2 regions of the Bacillus sp. LQ16 genome follow, and region 1 is predicted to be linked to the other one. Evidence: riboswitches for the same ligand, from Rfam matches in the RefSeq annotation. Region 1 holds a riboswitch; the other holds the start of a gene.

Region 1 (8,083 bases):
TTCCTAAGAGAAAGAAATGTTGTATCATTAAAAGTAAGTTTAATAACTGGAGGAGATTTTCATATGAAATGGATACAAATGCCGTTAGGCCCATTACAAACAAATGCTTATATTTTAATGAACGATCAAAAAGAGTGCATTATCTTTGACCCTGGGCACGAAGGTGAAAAGCTCGTTACATATTTACAAGAAGAACAATTAAAACCATTGGCTGTTTTATTAACGCATGCTCACTTTGATCATATCGGTGCTGTTGATGCGGTAAGAGACGCTTTTCATATTCCTGTATACGTACATAAAGAAGAAGCAGATTGGTTAGGAGATGCAACTGTAAACGGCTCTCAAATTTTTATGATGAACCGCAGTATTACAGCAAAACCAGCGGATCATATTATTGATGCAGAAGGTACATTAACAATTGGATCATTTAATTTTGAAATTTTTGAGACGCCAGGACATTCTCCAGGAAGTATTTCTTATTATAGTAAAGAGGCAAATGCTGTATTCTCAGGAGATGTATTGTTCCAAATGAGCATTGGAAGAACAGATTTGCCTGGTGGAAGTTTTGCTGAATTAATTGGAAGTATTGAAGAGAAATTATTTGTATTACCAGATGAGACAGCGGTGTTATGTGGACATGGTCCAGAAACAAGCATTGGTTTTGAAAAAGAAAATAATCCGTTTTTACAATAAGGAGTCATTATGGGAATGGAGCTCATTTTAAGAGAATGGATGGGGAAAGAAAAGGATTATTCAATTTCATATAGTACGTATATGAACCTTGTATTGTATACAGAAGGTCATGGATATTATATGAAAGAACGTGAAAAGATTGGAAGACAAGGGGATTTTTTTACAAGTAGCAATGTATCCTCTGTTTTTGCAAAAACTTTTGCTAAACTTTTTATTCGTCTTGTTGAAAATGGTGAAGTTGCTTCGAATATTTGTGAGGTTGGTGGGGGAACTGGAAAGTTTGCCTATGATGTTTTACAAGAATGGAAGCAATTATCTCCAAAAACCTTTATTGATTTAAACTATTCAATGATTGAAGTGAGCCCTTTTCATAGGAAATTACAGCAGGAGCACCTTAGCTCATTTTCTAATGTATCGTACTATACCTCTTATAGTGAAATGGGAGATTCTTTCGAGGGAATTCTTTTTTCGAATGAGTTGTTTGATGCATTTCCTGTTGAAATAATTGAGAAAAGAAATGGTATGTTGTATGAAGTGCGTATTACATATACAGAGGAAGGAAACCTTTCAGAAGTATGTAGGCCGTTAGATAAAAGAATTGGTCGATATTTATTGAAATATAATATTCATATTGCTGAAGGGCAACGTTTTGAAGTACCAATTGTGATGGAGGAGTATATAAAAGAAATCGCGAAATGGTTTCAAAAAGGTATATGTATTACAGTTGATTACGGATACACAAAAGAAGAATGGATGCATCCAGCACACCGTGAAGGAAGTTTGCGAGGTTATTATCAGCATAAGCTAATACGTAACCCACTAGCGCATCCAGGTGAAATGGATCTTACTACTCATATTCATTGGGACGAGCTAAAGGAGATGTTTAGTATGCAAGGAATGAGTGCAGTATGGCATAAGAAACAATCTGAGTTCTTGTTAGCTGCAGGGATATTAGAACAGCTTAAGAGCCATCAAGATATGAATCCTTTTTCTGAAACGCAAAAACAAAATCGAGCAGTTCGTTCTATGATTTTGAATGGAGGAGTAGGGAGTGCGTTTGATGTTGTTATACATACAAAAGATATGCAACATTTACATTTGGATCGGTATGTAACAATATAAAAAACAAGACACAGTATATACTGTGTCTTGTTTTTTAATACGACTTATGTAGTATTATATATTTCCTCTCATGATATATATTTATATTAAAGATATGAGATAAAAAATATAGAATACGTTCTTTTTCTTCGATTATTAGTCCCTAACCTAATAATACGCGAACGAGTTGAATTATTGTTTCGTTCTCTACTTTGTAATAAATTTCCAATCCTTTTCTTTCACTAGAAACGATTTTAGCGCTTTTTAATTTTGCTAAATGCTGTGAAATTGTAGATTGTGGCATGTTTAAGCCAGTGTACATTGTAGAAACGTTGCTTGGACCGCGCTCAATTAATCCTTTTACGATACATAAACGAACAGGATGAGCCAGCACTTTTAATAATTCTGCATTACTTTCATATAGTTCTAATTCTTTTTGAAAGGTTTCTAACATGTTCTTTTCCACCTCCGTGTGAGCTATTATACCATACTATACATACCAAAAATTTAAAGAAAAGAAAATAGTTGTTGCAGAAAAAAAGTCCTAAAGTAAAGAAATTGTAAGAAAAGAGACCATGATGTAAATAAAATAGGTAAATTAGCACGTTTTTGTAAAATGACATTTTTGGGTGAAAATTTCGATGCGTTTTAAAAATTGAAAGATATAGATATATTTGTAACACAATTTTATCATGATTTTCTTATTCTTTCAAATGAATATACGAAATTTTTAAAATAATATGACAAAGGAATTATAATGATATATATAGAATATAAAACAGGTTAAAAGAACAGAAGCTGAATGTAATTCGCTTCTTTATGGTGATAATGAAATATTTGATTACGGCTGATAAATCTTAGGATAATCAAGTCATTAGTCATTTATTCTAAAATTCATCTTTTAGCAACGTTAAAAATCTGTGATTCCATATGTTCTCGTAAAAATCAATTGTCTCTTTTGCGGACATAAAAGGATTATTCAACGTAGAGGTTGTTTTCTGTATCATAAAGTTTTCGTATCCCAGTCCGTGGGCAAACTTAATCGTAGCATCCATACAGTACTCTGTTTGGGCACCGCAAAATTCAATGCGATTTACAGATAATTGATCTAAAATTTCTTTTAAGTTTGTTTTATAAAATGAATTTGCATGTGTTTTTCTTACAAAAAAATCTTGTTCTTGAACATCAAGATCGGTATGAATAGCCCAAAGTTCTTTCTCGGGTACTAAATCATCATCACAATGTTGAACAAAAAGGATTGGTTTATTTAATTTTCTGTATGAAGAAATTCTTTTATTTACTTTTGTTAGTAAGTTCTGTAAATCAAATAAATGCTCTCCGCCATAACATACGCCATTTTGTAAATCGATAACGATTAAAATATCTGCACAAGTATTCATTATTTTTACCCCTTTTTCATTTTTTAATATATCAATTAATCAATTTTTTAGAAATAGATGATATACTTTTATTTTTTATGGACTATAAGAAAAATTTCAAATGACTATAACTAAATCGCATAAAAAGAAGATATGAAAACCTATTCTCATATCTTCTTTTTTCTCTATGCATTTACAGGTTCTTCTACATAAGAAAGGGCATTTTCAAAATCGGATATTAAATCGTTAACATTTTCAAGACCGACTGATAACCGAAGTAATGAATTAGAGATTCCTCTTTCATCACGAGCTTCTTGCGACAGTGCTGCATGTGACATTTTTGCTGGATAAGAAAGAATTGACTCTACAGCTCCTAAACTAACTGCAAAAACAGGTAATTTTACTTTTGATAAAAATTGGCGGAGTGCATCTTCTGACTGCAAAGTAAATGATAAGACTGCTCCAGCTGATGTTGCTTGAGATTGTTGAATATCAAATCCGAGATGTGTTTGTAATCCCGGATAATAGACATTTTGTACTTTAGCGTGCTCTTGTAAATAATGTGCAATTTTATTGGCATTTTTAGCTGAATGCTCGAGGCGTACATGTAATGTTTTTAGACCGCGAAGTACGAGAGAACAATCTTGAGGTCCTAAAATAGCACCGAATGCATTTTGTAAAAATCCAAGCTTTTGAGCGAGTTCTGCATCTTTTACTACTGCTAATCCGGCAGTAACATCACTATGCCCAGCAATAAATTTTGTGGCACTATGAAGAACAACATCAGCTCCAAGTTCAAGTGGTTTTTGGAATAGTGGTGTCAAAAATGTATTATCAACAAAAGTAAGAGCCCCAATAGATTTTGCAAGTTTAGAAACCTCGCGAATATCTGTCACCTTTAAAAGTGGATTAGAAGGTGTTTCTACATAAAAGAGCTTTGTATTTGGTTTAATGCTTTGTTTTATTTCTTCTAAATTGGTCATATCAACAAATGTATGTGAAACACCGTAACGGGAGAGTACCTCAGTTATCACTCGGTAAGTGCCTCCGTATACATCTTCTGAAATGAGTACGTGATCACCTTGTGAAAGAAGGAGGAATGCAGTGGAAATCGCTGCAATGCCTGATGCAAAGGCGAATCCCTTTGTTCCACCTTCTAATAAAGCAATGATATCTTCAAGAGCTTCACGAGTTGGATTTCCTGACCTGCTATAGTCATATTTTCCGAACGTATCTACATCAAACTGGTGAAAAGTTGATGTGTTATAGATAGGAACGTTCACAGCTCCTGTTTGCGAGTCATGTTTATATTGGTTGTGTAGTAAGAGTGTATCTATAGAATAACTCATATTCTTACACCTTCTTTTACAAGTTTAATGGCTTGCTTTAAGTCTTGAATTAAATCGTTACTATTTTCAATGCCAACGGAGAATCGAAGAAGACGATTACATACACCGTTTGCTGTTCTAATTTCTTCAGGAATATCAGCATGTGTTTGCGTTGCTGGATAAGTCATTAAACTTTCTACACCACCAAGACTTTCGGCAAATGTAATTAAGGATAAAGATTGTAAGAATGGATTAATCCAAGCTTCATCTTTAAGGCGAAATGAAATCATGCCGCCTCTTCCAGGATAAAATACATCTGTCACCCCGTCTTCATCATTTAAATATGCAACAACTGCTTTCGCATTTTCTTCATGCTGTCTCATGCGAAGCGCTAACGTTTTCATACCGCGAATTAATAACCATGAGTCAAATGGGCTTAAAACTGCACCTGATGCATTATGATAATGAGCGATTTCTTCACAAAGTTCCTTTCCTTTTGCAACGACAAGTCCGCTTAGTACATCGTTATGTCCCCCTAAATATTTCGTTGCGCTGTGAAGTACAATGTCAGCACCTTCTGTTAATGGTTGCTGTATATAAGGTGTGTAGAATGTGTTGTCTACAATAAGAAGTAGTCCGTGCCTTTTCGCTACAGTTGCGACAGCAGCAATATCAGTAACTTGCATTAATGGATTAGTTGGAGTTTCTATGAAAATAGCCTTCGTTTCAGTTGTGATAGCTTGCTCAATTTGTTTAATAGACTGTGTATTTACGTATCTACATCGAACATTCCACTTTTTTTCATGTTCAGAAAATAATCGATACGTTCCACCGTATAAATCTTCAGATACAATAAGTTCGTCTCCAGAGCGGAATAGAGAAAGGACGAGGAGAACAGCCGCCATCCCTGAACTACAGGCATAACCTTGTTCGCCATATTCTAAGTCTGCGATTGCCTGTTCTAAAAGACCTCGAGTTGGATTGCCAGTTCGTGAATAGTCAAAGCCAGTAGATTTACCAATTCCTTCATGACGATAAGCGGTTGAGAAATAAACTGGTGGATTAACCGTTCCAGTTGTAGTTTCACTGCGATTGCCGATTTGTGCTAGTTTTGTTTCGATTGTTGACATGTGAAAATTCCTCCTTTTTAAATTGAAACATTAAGTGAATATAAAATAAAAAAAGCCTTCTAAGAAGAAGGCTTTCGGTTTGAATAGAGTCTTCTTCTCATCTGTCAAATCTTTCACAATTTGCTGGAATTAGCACCTTATTAACAAAATGTTAATGGTTGCTGAGGCGTCACAGGGCCAGTCCCTCTACCTCTCTAGATAAGAATGTTCGTATGAAATTTTTATTATGTTTTTAACTTTACAACAAAAGATAATTGAATTGCAACTTTATTTTGAAAAATTTTTATTTTTCCGCAAGTGTCATTGACTTTTACTTTTGTGCATGCTAAATTTATTAAAAAATTAACAAACATTGTTAAAAGGGGAACGCATTTCCTTTTAGCTACATAAATAAAATAATAAAGACAACTCTTATTGAGAGCGGTGGAGGGAAAGGCCCTGTGAAACCCGGCAACCTTCAAACGAAATGTTTGAAACGGTGCTAATACCTGCAAAACGAATGTTTTGCATAATAAGAGGAGGAACGATTATGTCCCCCTCTTCAAAGTGAAGAGGGGGTTTTTATATTGATAGAAATGAGGGAGATTCGTGAAATTACTAGATTTATTATCAAAAGGAATTGTAATAGGTGATGGTGCGGTTGGAACGTTATTGCATTCACATGGCTTGCAAAGTAGCTTTGAAGAATTGAATGTATCTGATCCAGACTTAATTATATCGATCCATAAACAATATGTAGCTGCTGGAGCAGATGTAATTCAAACGAATACGTATGGAGCAAATGAGGCGAAATTACGTATGTACGGCTTAGAAAATCAAGTTACAGAAATTAATAGAGCGGCAGTAAAACTGGCGAAAGCATCTGTTACAGATAAAAATGCAATTTTAGGAACAATTGGTGGTATGAAACATATCGGAGCCGTTACAACGACTGATATGGAAAGGGAGTTTATGCTACTTGAACAGGCAGGGGCTTTACTAGAAGAACAGGTTGATGGATTACTATTAGAAACTTTTTACGATGAATTTGAATTACTTCATGCTGTTAAAGTATTGCGTAAGCAAACGAACATTCCAATTGTTGCTCAATTAGCGTTACATGAAGCAGGTACGACTCAAAATGGAAATGATGTCAATGAAATATTAAAGCAACTTATAGATTACGGTGCAAATGTTGTTGGATTAAATTGTCAACTAGGGCCGCTTCATATGACGGAGGCTTTCAAAATGATATCGATTCCGCAAAATGGCTATTTATCAGCATACCCAAATGCAGGTCTCCCGAATTATGTGGAGGGACGTTACGTATATGAGGGAAGCCCAGCTTATTTTGAGGCGATGACGCCGAGATTTATTGAGCAAGGTATTCGGTTATTAGGTGGTTGTTGTGGTACGACTCCAGAACATATTCAAAGTATGAAGCACGCTGTTGCGAATGTTACACCTGTAATAGAAAAAGACACCATTCAAAGGCCGAAAGTTGTTCATACGCATGAGAAACGTTCGAAGGCTCACGTCACTCTAGCAGAGAAAGCGAAAAAACAAACGACAGTTGTAGTGGAATTAGATCCACCGAAAACGTTAGATACACAGCGGTTTTTTGAAGGAGCAAGAGCTTTAAAAAGAGCGGGAGCAGATGCTATTACTCTAGCAGATAATTCATTAGCATCGCCTCGTATTTCTAATATGGCAATGGGTGCGTTATTAACGAAGCATGATATCCCGGTATTGACACATTTAACGTGTAGGGATCATAACGTCATTGGACTACAATCTCATTTGTTAGGTTTATCGGCGTTAGGGATGGAAGAAGTGTTAGCTTTAACTGGTGATCCAGCGCGCGTTGGTGATTTTCCTGGTGCAACTTCTGTATACGATTTGTCCTCTATTGAGCTCATTAAAATGATTAAAGAAATGAACGATGGACGTTCAATTTTAGGGAAATCAATTGGACCGGCGACAAGGTTTTCTGTAGGCGGCGCATTTAATCCTCACGTGAGGCACTTAAAAGCAGCGGTTAAGCGAATGGAACGAAAAATAGATGCTGGAGCGGAATATTTTTTAACTCAGCCAATTTACGATATCGCGTTAATTGAAGAAGTGTATGAAGCGACAAAGCATTTGGAACAACCTATTTTTATTGGAATTATGCCGTTAGTAAGTAAGCGGAATGCAGATTTTCTTCATTTTGAGGTACCGGGTATTACTCTTCCAGAAGAAATAAGAGAGAGAATGGATGGACACGAAACGAAAGAGGCGGCAATTGAGGAAGGGATTCGCATTTCGCAAGAATTGATCGACGCAGCGATGAAATATTTTAATGGTATTTATCTTATTACACCATTTTTAAAATATGAAATTACAGAACATCTTGTTAAATATGTAAGAGAAAAGCAAGAAGTGAAAGAAGGTATTAATTGATGAAGTGTATAGAAGAAAAATTACAAAATAG
Region 2 (8,083 bases), 1.4 Mb from region 1:
GTGAAAAGAAAACAAAACGTCAATTGATCTTTATTGCACTAGGTAGTGTTTTAATTATCGGCGGCGCTGTATTACTTGGTATGACAAAAGCATAATCTTATATTCTATTAGTAAACCCCTGAAGCATATGTACTTCAGGGGTTTTTTAATTCTAATTATTTTCTAGATATAATTATTTGTATGTTCTTGCCCCTTATAATTGCTCTTCCACTCTAGCAAACCAGCTACACATATAAAGAGATTAATAATAGCTAATATTAGCATGACGTATAAACCAGTAGAAATATAAATTACAATGCTAACTACGTTATATAAAATCCATAAATGCCAGTTTTCTAATATTTTTCGACTTAACATAAATTGAGCCACTAGTCCCAATACGGCATTTAAAGCGTCTAAATATGGACTTGTTGACTCTAAATAACGGACTTGATAATAACCCCAACCAATCCAAGCAACTAAAATAAAACTTATATAAAAAGTCCACCCTTTCAAATCTAAACGAACTGTTGCTTTTACTTCTCCCTCCCCACTTTGTGCAATCCAATAATACCAACCATATACATTAAATATAAATTGAAAAGCGGCTAATACTGCCATTGCATATAAACCTTGTGTAATAAAAATGTATAGAAATACCGCAACAGTAATCATGCCAAATAAAAAATTGGATACTTTTTCTCTCGCTAATAACCAAACATTAATGATTCCCATAATTGATGCGAAAATTTCAATATAACTCGATTGAATATACAATCCAACTAATACACAAATAATACTAGAAACAAGTAAAAAAAGTGGACTTCTAACCATATTTATCTCTCCCCAGATGTGTAATAAATTCCCTATCACCAGTATAAGGAATAGCCCTTTCCTTTACCATGAATTTCCTCCTTCTCATTATCCATTCCATCTACGGTAAGTCTTTTCTTTTTACAAAATTCTCTTAAAGATGATATCGTTTTTATAACATATCTCTACTAGAAAGGAATAAAGGATATGCCTAACAAACATCGAATTTTATTTATTGGTGCTGGTCGTATGGCAGAAGCTATATTTTCCGGATTACTTAAAACAAGCAAAGAATACATCGAAGAAATTATCATCTCTAACCGAAGCAACGTAGAAAAGTTAGAACAATTACAAAGGCGATATAATGTGTCTATTACAACGGATTGGAAGCAGCATATTACATCTGTCGATACGGTTGTTTTAGCAATGCCACCTTCTGCTCATGAAGAATTATTAGCTGAGCTATCTCCGTTAATATCAAATCAACTTGTCGTAACAGTAGCAGCTGGCATTGGACCATCTTATTTAGAAGCTAGACTCCCAAAAGGCACACCTGTTGCTTGGATTATGCCTAATACAGCTGCTGAAATTGGAAAGTCTATCTCCTTATATACAATAGGACAATCAGTAGCCGAGATGCATCAAGAAACCCTGCAACTGCTTTTAAGAGGTATTGGTACTTCGCAACTTTGTACTGAGGAAGAAGTTCATCAGCTTACTGCAGTTACTGGAAGTGCACCAGCCTTCCTTTATTACTTTGCTGAAAGCTTAATTGAAGCAACAAAAAGTTATGGAGTCGATGAAGAAACCGCAAAACATCTTGTCATTCAAATGATTTCTGGCTCTGCTTCTATGCTTGAACAAACGCAAAATCCAGCTAACCTTCGCGAACAAGTAACAACGCCAGGTGGTTCCACAGCTGAGGGTCTCAAAACTTTATACGAATATAATTTTTCAGAGGCAATTCAAAAAGCAGTAGAAGCAACAAACAAAAAAGCTAGGGGGAAATAATATGATTTTAACAAGTTTAAAAGATTATACAACATTACATAACGGTGTAAAAATGCCTTGGTTTGGTTTAGGTGTTTTTAAAGTAGAAGATGGTTCAGAAGTAATTGATTCTGTAAAAGCAGCAATTAAAAATGGCTACCGCAGCATCGATACTGCAGCAATCTATCAAAATGAAGAAGGCGTTGGACAAGCGATTCGTGAATCCGGTGTTTCACGTGAAGAATTATTTATTACCTCAAAAGTATGGAATAGCGATCAAGGATATGAAACAACACTTCAAGCATTTGAAACTACATTAGAGAAATTAGGTCTAGAATATTTAGATTTATATTTAGTACATTGGCCTGTAAAAGGGAAATATACTGAATCATGGAAAGCATTAGAAAAACTTTATAAAGATGGCCGTGTTCGCGCTATCGGTGTGAGTAATTTCCACATTCACCACTTACAAGACGTATTTGAAATTGCTGAAATTAAGCCAATGGTCAACCAAGTGGAATATCACCCACGTTTAGCACAAGAAGAGCTACATGCATTCTGTAAAGAACATAATATCCAGCTTGAAGCTTGGTCACCATTAATGCAAGGACAACTACTAGATAATCCAACGTTACAAGAAATTGCGACAAAATATAATAAATCAACTGCGCAAATTATTTTACGCTGGGATTTACAAAACGAAGTTGTAACAATCCCTAAATCAATTAAAGAACATCGCATTATTGAAAATGCAAACATCTTCGACTTTGAATTAAGTGCTGATGATATGAAAGCAATTCAAGCTTTAAATGAAGATCGTCGCGTTGGTCCAGATCCAGATAACTTTAACTTCTAGTAGAAAAACCACTGCCATATGCAGTGGTTTTTCTGTTTAAGAAAACTGAAAATTTAAACTATATTCCATTTGGTTGACACTTCATTATTCAAGGTGTAAGATTTTCAATTATCAAAGAAACACAAAAATTAATAAAATTCATTCGTTTACTCATTGTATCAAGAGAGGTGGAGGGACTGGCCCTTTGAAACCTCGGCAGCAGGTTCATTTTGAATACTGTGCCACTTCCTGCAAGCTTTATGCTTGAAAGATAGAATGAGGGACTTCGTTTATATACGGGTGCATAACTTGTACGTAAAAATCCCTCTTTCTCAATATGAAAAGAGGGATTTTTTATTTTTCATTTCCCTCATCATCATCCAAACTTAATTATTTAGGAGGAAAATCAAATGAAAAAGAAGTTTGTACCCGGTATTGCATCAGTTGTAGGAGTAAGTATTTTATTAACTGGTTGCGGTAGTTATAAAAACGAAGCAAGCGGAGCAAATGCAAAAGACGAGGCACCTAGCAAACAGGTTTTAAACTTATCTTCACCTACTGAAATACGAACAATGGATACGGCCCGTGCTACAGATACTGATTCTGGTCAAGTAATGAGAAACGTATTTGAAGGTTTGTATAATCTTGGTGAAGGTAACAAACCTGTTCCTGGTGTTGCAAAATCTCATGAAGTAAGTGGCGATAAAACGAAATACACATTCCATTTGCGAGATTCAAAATGGTCAAACGGCACTCCTGTTACAGCGAAAGATTTTGTGTTCGCTTGGCAACGTGCCGTAGATCCAGCAACAGCCTCTGAATATGCATTTCTATTCTTTGATATTAAAAATGCAACAAAAATTAACAACAAAGAACTTCCAGCCGACCAACTTGGTGTAAAAGCAGTTGATGACCATACGTTTGAGGTAGAATTGGAGCGTCCTGTTCCGTATTTTATTAGCTTAACAGCGTTCCCAACATTTCTACCAATTAACGAGGAATTCTTTAAAGCACAAGGTGATAAGTACGCTTTAGAAGATAATACAATCTTGTACAATGGAGCTTTTACACTAAGCGATTGGAAGCACGAACAAAGCTTTAAATTTAAGAAGAACCCTACCTATTGGGATAAAGATACTGTCAAACTAGAAGAAATCAATTTTAACGTCGTAAAAGAAAAATCAACAGAAGTAAATTTATTCGAGTCAAAACAATTAGATCGTATAAAACTAACATCTGACTTCGTTGATAAATATAAAAAAGATGCTAACTTTAAAGAACGTCCAAATGTAGGCGTACAATTTTTACGCATGAATCAACAAAACAAAGTACTTCAAAACGTTTCTGCACGCCAAGCAATCGATCAAACAATTGATAGAAAATCCTTTGTAAATACGTTATTAAATGATGGCTCTACACCAACATTTGGTCTCGTTCCAAAAAACTTTGCAAAAGGACCTGAAGGAAAAGACTTCCGTACTGCAAACGGCGATTTAACAAAAGTTGATACAAAATCTGCACAAGAATTATGGAAAAAAGCTAAACAAGAGCTTGGTTCTGAAAAGATAACATTAGAATTATTAACGAGTGATGCTGACCTTGATAAGAAAACTGGTGAATTCTTAAAAGGGCAACTAGAAAAGAATCTAGATGGATTAACAGTAAATATAAAACCGCAACCGCGTAAGCAACAAGTTTCGCTTTTATTAAAAGGTGACTACGAAATCGGAATTGACGGCTGGAGCCCTGACTTTGCGGATCCAATTACATTCCTTGAGCTATTTACAACGAATAACCCTTATAACTTAGATCATTACTCTAATAAGGAATTCGATGAAACAATAGCAAAAGTGAAAACAACTTTAGCTGGTGATGAAAAAGCTCGCTGGGAAGCATTACTAGAATCCGAGAAAATATTATTTAAAGACTCTGTTATCGCTCCTCTTTACCAAAAAGGCGAATCTTATTTAGAACGTTCTTATGTGAAAGGAATTGTGCAAGTAGACTTTGCGGGTCAATTAAACTTCAAGTGGGCAAAAATTGAAAAATAAAGTAAAACCGTAATAAGTGGGGGTTCTTCATCCCCACTTATTATTAGCCCACATCAATTGTTTTTTTAGCAAAATATATTAAAAGTAGGTTCTCTCACACAAGAGAATCTACTTTTTTAATATATTATTCCAAGAAATTAACATTCTATTTTTATTATTGACATATAGTTCTTTCCAGTGTTAATATTCTAAATAATCAAAGAAACAAAATATTTCACCATCAAAATATAATGTCTACTAAGTTGAAACATATAACGATAGATTATAGCTCGACATGTATATACATATAGAACACCTGATTACCTATAAACAAATATTTATAATAGGTTCCATCTCCTTCTATAGCCACTTCAAGACATGGACATTATGACGTTACGAACAACACATTTAGGGAGGAACGAACAATGAAGAAAAAAGTTGTACCTGTTGTTGCATCTGTTTTAGGGGCAAGTCTATTACTAACTGCTTGCGGGGGAAATAAAGATAATGCAGGCGGAGCGAAAGCAAACGATAAAGTACCTGATAAACAAGCAATTAACTTATCATTCGCTTCAGAAATTCCAACAATGGATGTTGCAAAAGCAACGGATGGGGAATCCATGAATGTAATGCGCAATGTTTTTGAAGGCTTATATGCAATGGGAGAAGATAATAAACCGATTCCTGGTGTTGCTGAGTCGGTTGACATTAGTCCCGATAAAACAAAATATACATTCCATCTGCGTGATTCAAAATGGTCAAACGGTACTCCTGTTACAGCAAAGGACTTCGTCTTTGCTTGGCAACGTGCCGTAAATCCTGATACAGCAGCTGAATACGCATTCTTATTCTTCGATGTACAGAATGCGAAACAAATAAACCAAAAACAATTACCAATTGATCAACTAGGGGTCAAAGCTGTTGATGACAAAACGTTAGAAGTACAACTAGACCGTCCTGTTCCTTACTTCTTAAGCTTAACGACATTCTCAACATTCTTGCCAATTAATGAAGAGTACTTAAAGTCTCAGGGCGATAAATACGGTTTAGAAACAAATCATTTAATTTACAACGGTGCTTTCACATTAGATAACTGGAAACACGAACAAAGTTTCCAATTGAAGAAAAACCCTAACTATTGGGATGCTAAAACGGTAAAATTAGAAGAAATCAACTTCAATGTCGTTAAAGATAAGTCTACAGAAGTGAACTTATATGATTCAGGACAAATTGATCGCGTTGCTTTAACTGCAGAGTTTGTTGATAAATATAAGAGCGATCCAAACTTCAAGGAACGCGCTGAAGTCGGCATTCAATTCTTACGACTAAATCAGAAAAATGAAACATTAAAAAATCAACATGCACGCCTTGCTATTAACGGCGCAATGAATAAAAAGGCTTACGTAGAAACAATTTTAAATAACGGTGCTATTCCAGCTGAAGGAATGGTTCCTGCGAAATTTGCAAAGAGTCCAGAAGGCAATGACTTCCGTAAAGAAAATGGAAATCTAGTCAAGGATGATGTGAAAACAGCGAAAGAAAACTGGAAAAAAGCAAAACAAGAACTTGGTACTGACAAAGTAACAATCGAACTATTAACAAGTGACAATGCTTTAGCTAAAAAGACTGGTGAATATTTAAAAGGTGAATTAGAAAAAAACCTAGATGGATTAACAGTGAATTTAAAACCACAACCACGTAAACAACAGTTGAAACTACTATTAAGTGGTGACTATGAAATTGGTATTGACGGCTGGGGCCCTGACTTCGCTGATCCAATTACATTCTTAGATTTATTTACAACAGATAGTGCTTATAACTTCGATAAATACTCTAACAAAGAGTACGATGAGCTAATTCATAAAGTGAAAACAGATTTAGCTGGCGATGAAAAAGCACGCTTTGAAGCAATGAAGCAAGCTGAAAAAATTCTATTACAAGACGGCGCTGTCGCTCCTTTATACCAACAAGGTCGTTCTTACTTACAACGCTCTTTCATTAAAGGACTTGTAACGACTGACTTCGGCGGTGAATTTAACTACAAGTGGACAGAAGTTGCAAAATAACAAAAGTAAAAAGGTATCCTACGAAGGATACCTTTTTACTTTTATACAACTTTAACTACAGAGCTTCTTCTTCCCTTTACCATTCCTTTTATAGCTAAAGTCTTCACTGCTACTAATTGTGTAACCAATACAATAGCTAATAATGAAATAATATTTCTCTCTAAACTAACTCCTCCGAATATTATTGTATAATAGCCATTTGCTGCATATGTTACTTGAAATGGTTTGATACGTTTTAGAAAGCATTTCAGTACCTCCCTCACAACTTCAATTTACCATATACATACAAATCATTTTTGATTTAAATTGCGGATTAATCCTTGAAGCTACAAGTCAAAATTTTATTTTCAACACATACATAATTACATGATTTTAGGAAAAACTTGTATAGAACAAATTTACATAAGGAGGAATTTATAATGAGAATTTTACTATCAGTTTTATTAGCTCTTATGCTAGTACCTGCATTAACAGGATGTAAAGCTCCTGCAAAGGAAGACACGACTTCTAATAAAAAGACTACAGAAGAGGCGAAGAATGAAGCCCCTGCTGATTTAAAACTAAATTTCAATGAATTCGATTTAAAGGCAGACTACCAAGATACTAAGAAAGACTACGAAGCAGACTATAAAAATGTAGCAGCTGATAAAAAAATGGAAGCAAAAATTGAAGATCATAAAGCAGATGTAAAATTAACAGGAGATGAGGCTATCACAAAATTAAGCCCACTTCTACAAGAATTAAAATTTGATAAAGATACTGCTGACCAAGAAGTAATCGATCAAGTAGTGAACGTGTTCAAACTTGATAAAGACTACCAAAAATTCGATTTAGAAGTTGTCTTCTCTGATGGAACGAAAAAAGAATATAAAAGAGAAATAAAATAAAGAAGTAGGCAATTGCCTACTTCTTTATTTTTTAATTTTTGCGTATCTTAGTTCTGGACTAGAACCGATAATGAACTGAACACCAGATACTGATGGTTTTTGTAAATATGAAGCACTTGGGAAAATAATTGGGATTAATGGTGAATCTGTAAACATAATATCTTCCGCTTTATGCAATAAGTCAAAACGCTTATCTTCATTTTGTTCAACTTCTGCTTCCTTCACTAAAGCATCAAATTCTTTATTATGCCATTTTGCATAATTGTTTGGACCATCACCTGCATATAAATCTAATTTAGTAATTGGGTCTAATAGAGAACCGCCCCATCCCATATATGCTAATTGGAAATCACTTTGCTTATATGTGTCGATGTAACTCTTCCACTCTTTATTTTCTAATTTAATATCTACGCCCAGATTTTTCTTAAACATTTCTTGCATTGCTTCTGCTACTTTTTTATGTTGTGTATCTGTAGTGAATTT

What was found. Region 1 has a riboswitch for S-adenosylmethionine ahead of metI (cystathionine gamma-synthase/O-acetylhomoserine thiolyase). Riboswitches for the same ligand answer to the same signal wherever they lie in the genome.
Region 2: linked by a shared signal. The riboswitch ahead of AC3EMB_RS01100 (peptide ABC transporter substrate-binding protein) and the one ahead of metI (cystathionine gamma-synthase/O-acetylhomoserine thiolyase) in region 1 are both predicted to bind S-adenosylmethionine.

What each region holds. Positions count from the first base shown of each region.
Region 1 is NZ_CM173491.1:4,143,487-4,151,569, reverse strand. Features, by position in the region: gene AC3EMB_RS20905 (MBL fold metallo-hydrolase) at 64-693, shown strand; gene AC3EMB_RS20900 (class I SAM-dependent methyltransferase) at 703-1,815, shown strand; gene AC3EMB_RS20895 (ArsR/SmtB family transcription factor) at 1,958-2,248, opposite strand; gene AC3EMB_RS20890 (cysteine hydrolase family protein) at 2,682-3,194, opposite strand; gene metC (cystathionine beta-lyase) at 3,359-4,522, opposite strand; gene metI (cystathionine gamma-synthase/O-acetylhomoserine thiolyase) at 4,519-5,631, opposite strand; SAM riboswitch class I at 5,726-5,836, opposite strand; SAM riboswitch class I at 6,040-6,149, shown strand; gene AC3EMB_RS20875 (bifunctional homocysteine S-methyltransferase/methylenetetrahydrofolate reductase) at 6,220-8,052, shown strand; gene metH (methionine synthase) at 8,052-8,083, shown strand, end outside.
Region 2 is NZ_CM173491.1:187,863-195,945, reverse strand. Features, by position in the region: gene AC3EMB_RS01120 (GRP family sugar transporter) at 1-95, shown strand, start outside; gene pnuC (nicotinamide riboside transporter PnuC) at 163-813, opposite strand; gene proC (pyrroline-5-carboxylate reductase) at 1,000-1,803, shown strand; gene AC3EMB_RS01105 (aldo/keto reductase) at 1,805-2,638, shown strand; SAM riboswitch class I at 2,791-2,895, shown strand; gene AC3EMB_RS01100 (peptide ABC transporter substrate-binding protein) at 3,028-4,668, shown strand; gene AC3EMB_RS01095 (peptide ABC transporter substrate-binding protein) at 5,073-6,713, shown strand; partial or broken gene AC3EMB_RS01090 (hypothetical protein) at 6,755-6,959, opposite strand; gene AC3EMB_RS01085 (YusW family protein) at 7,133-7,600, shown strand; gene AC3EMB_RS01080 (peptide ABC transporter substrate-binding protein) at 7,625-8,083, opposite strand, start outside.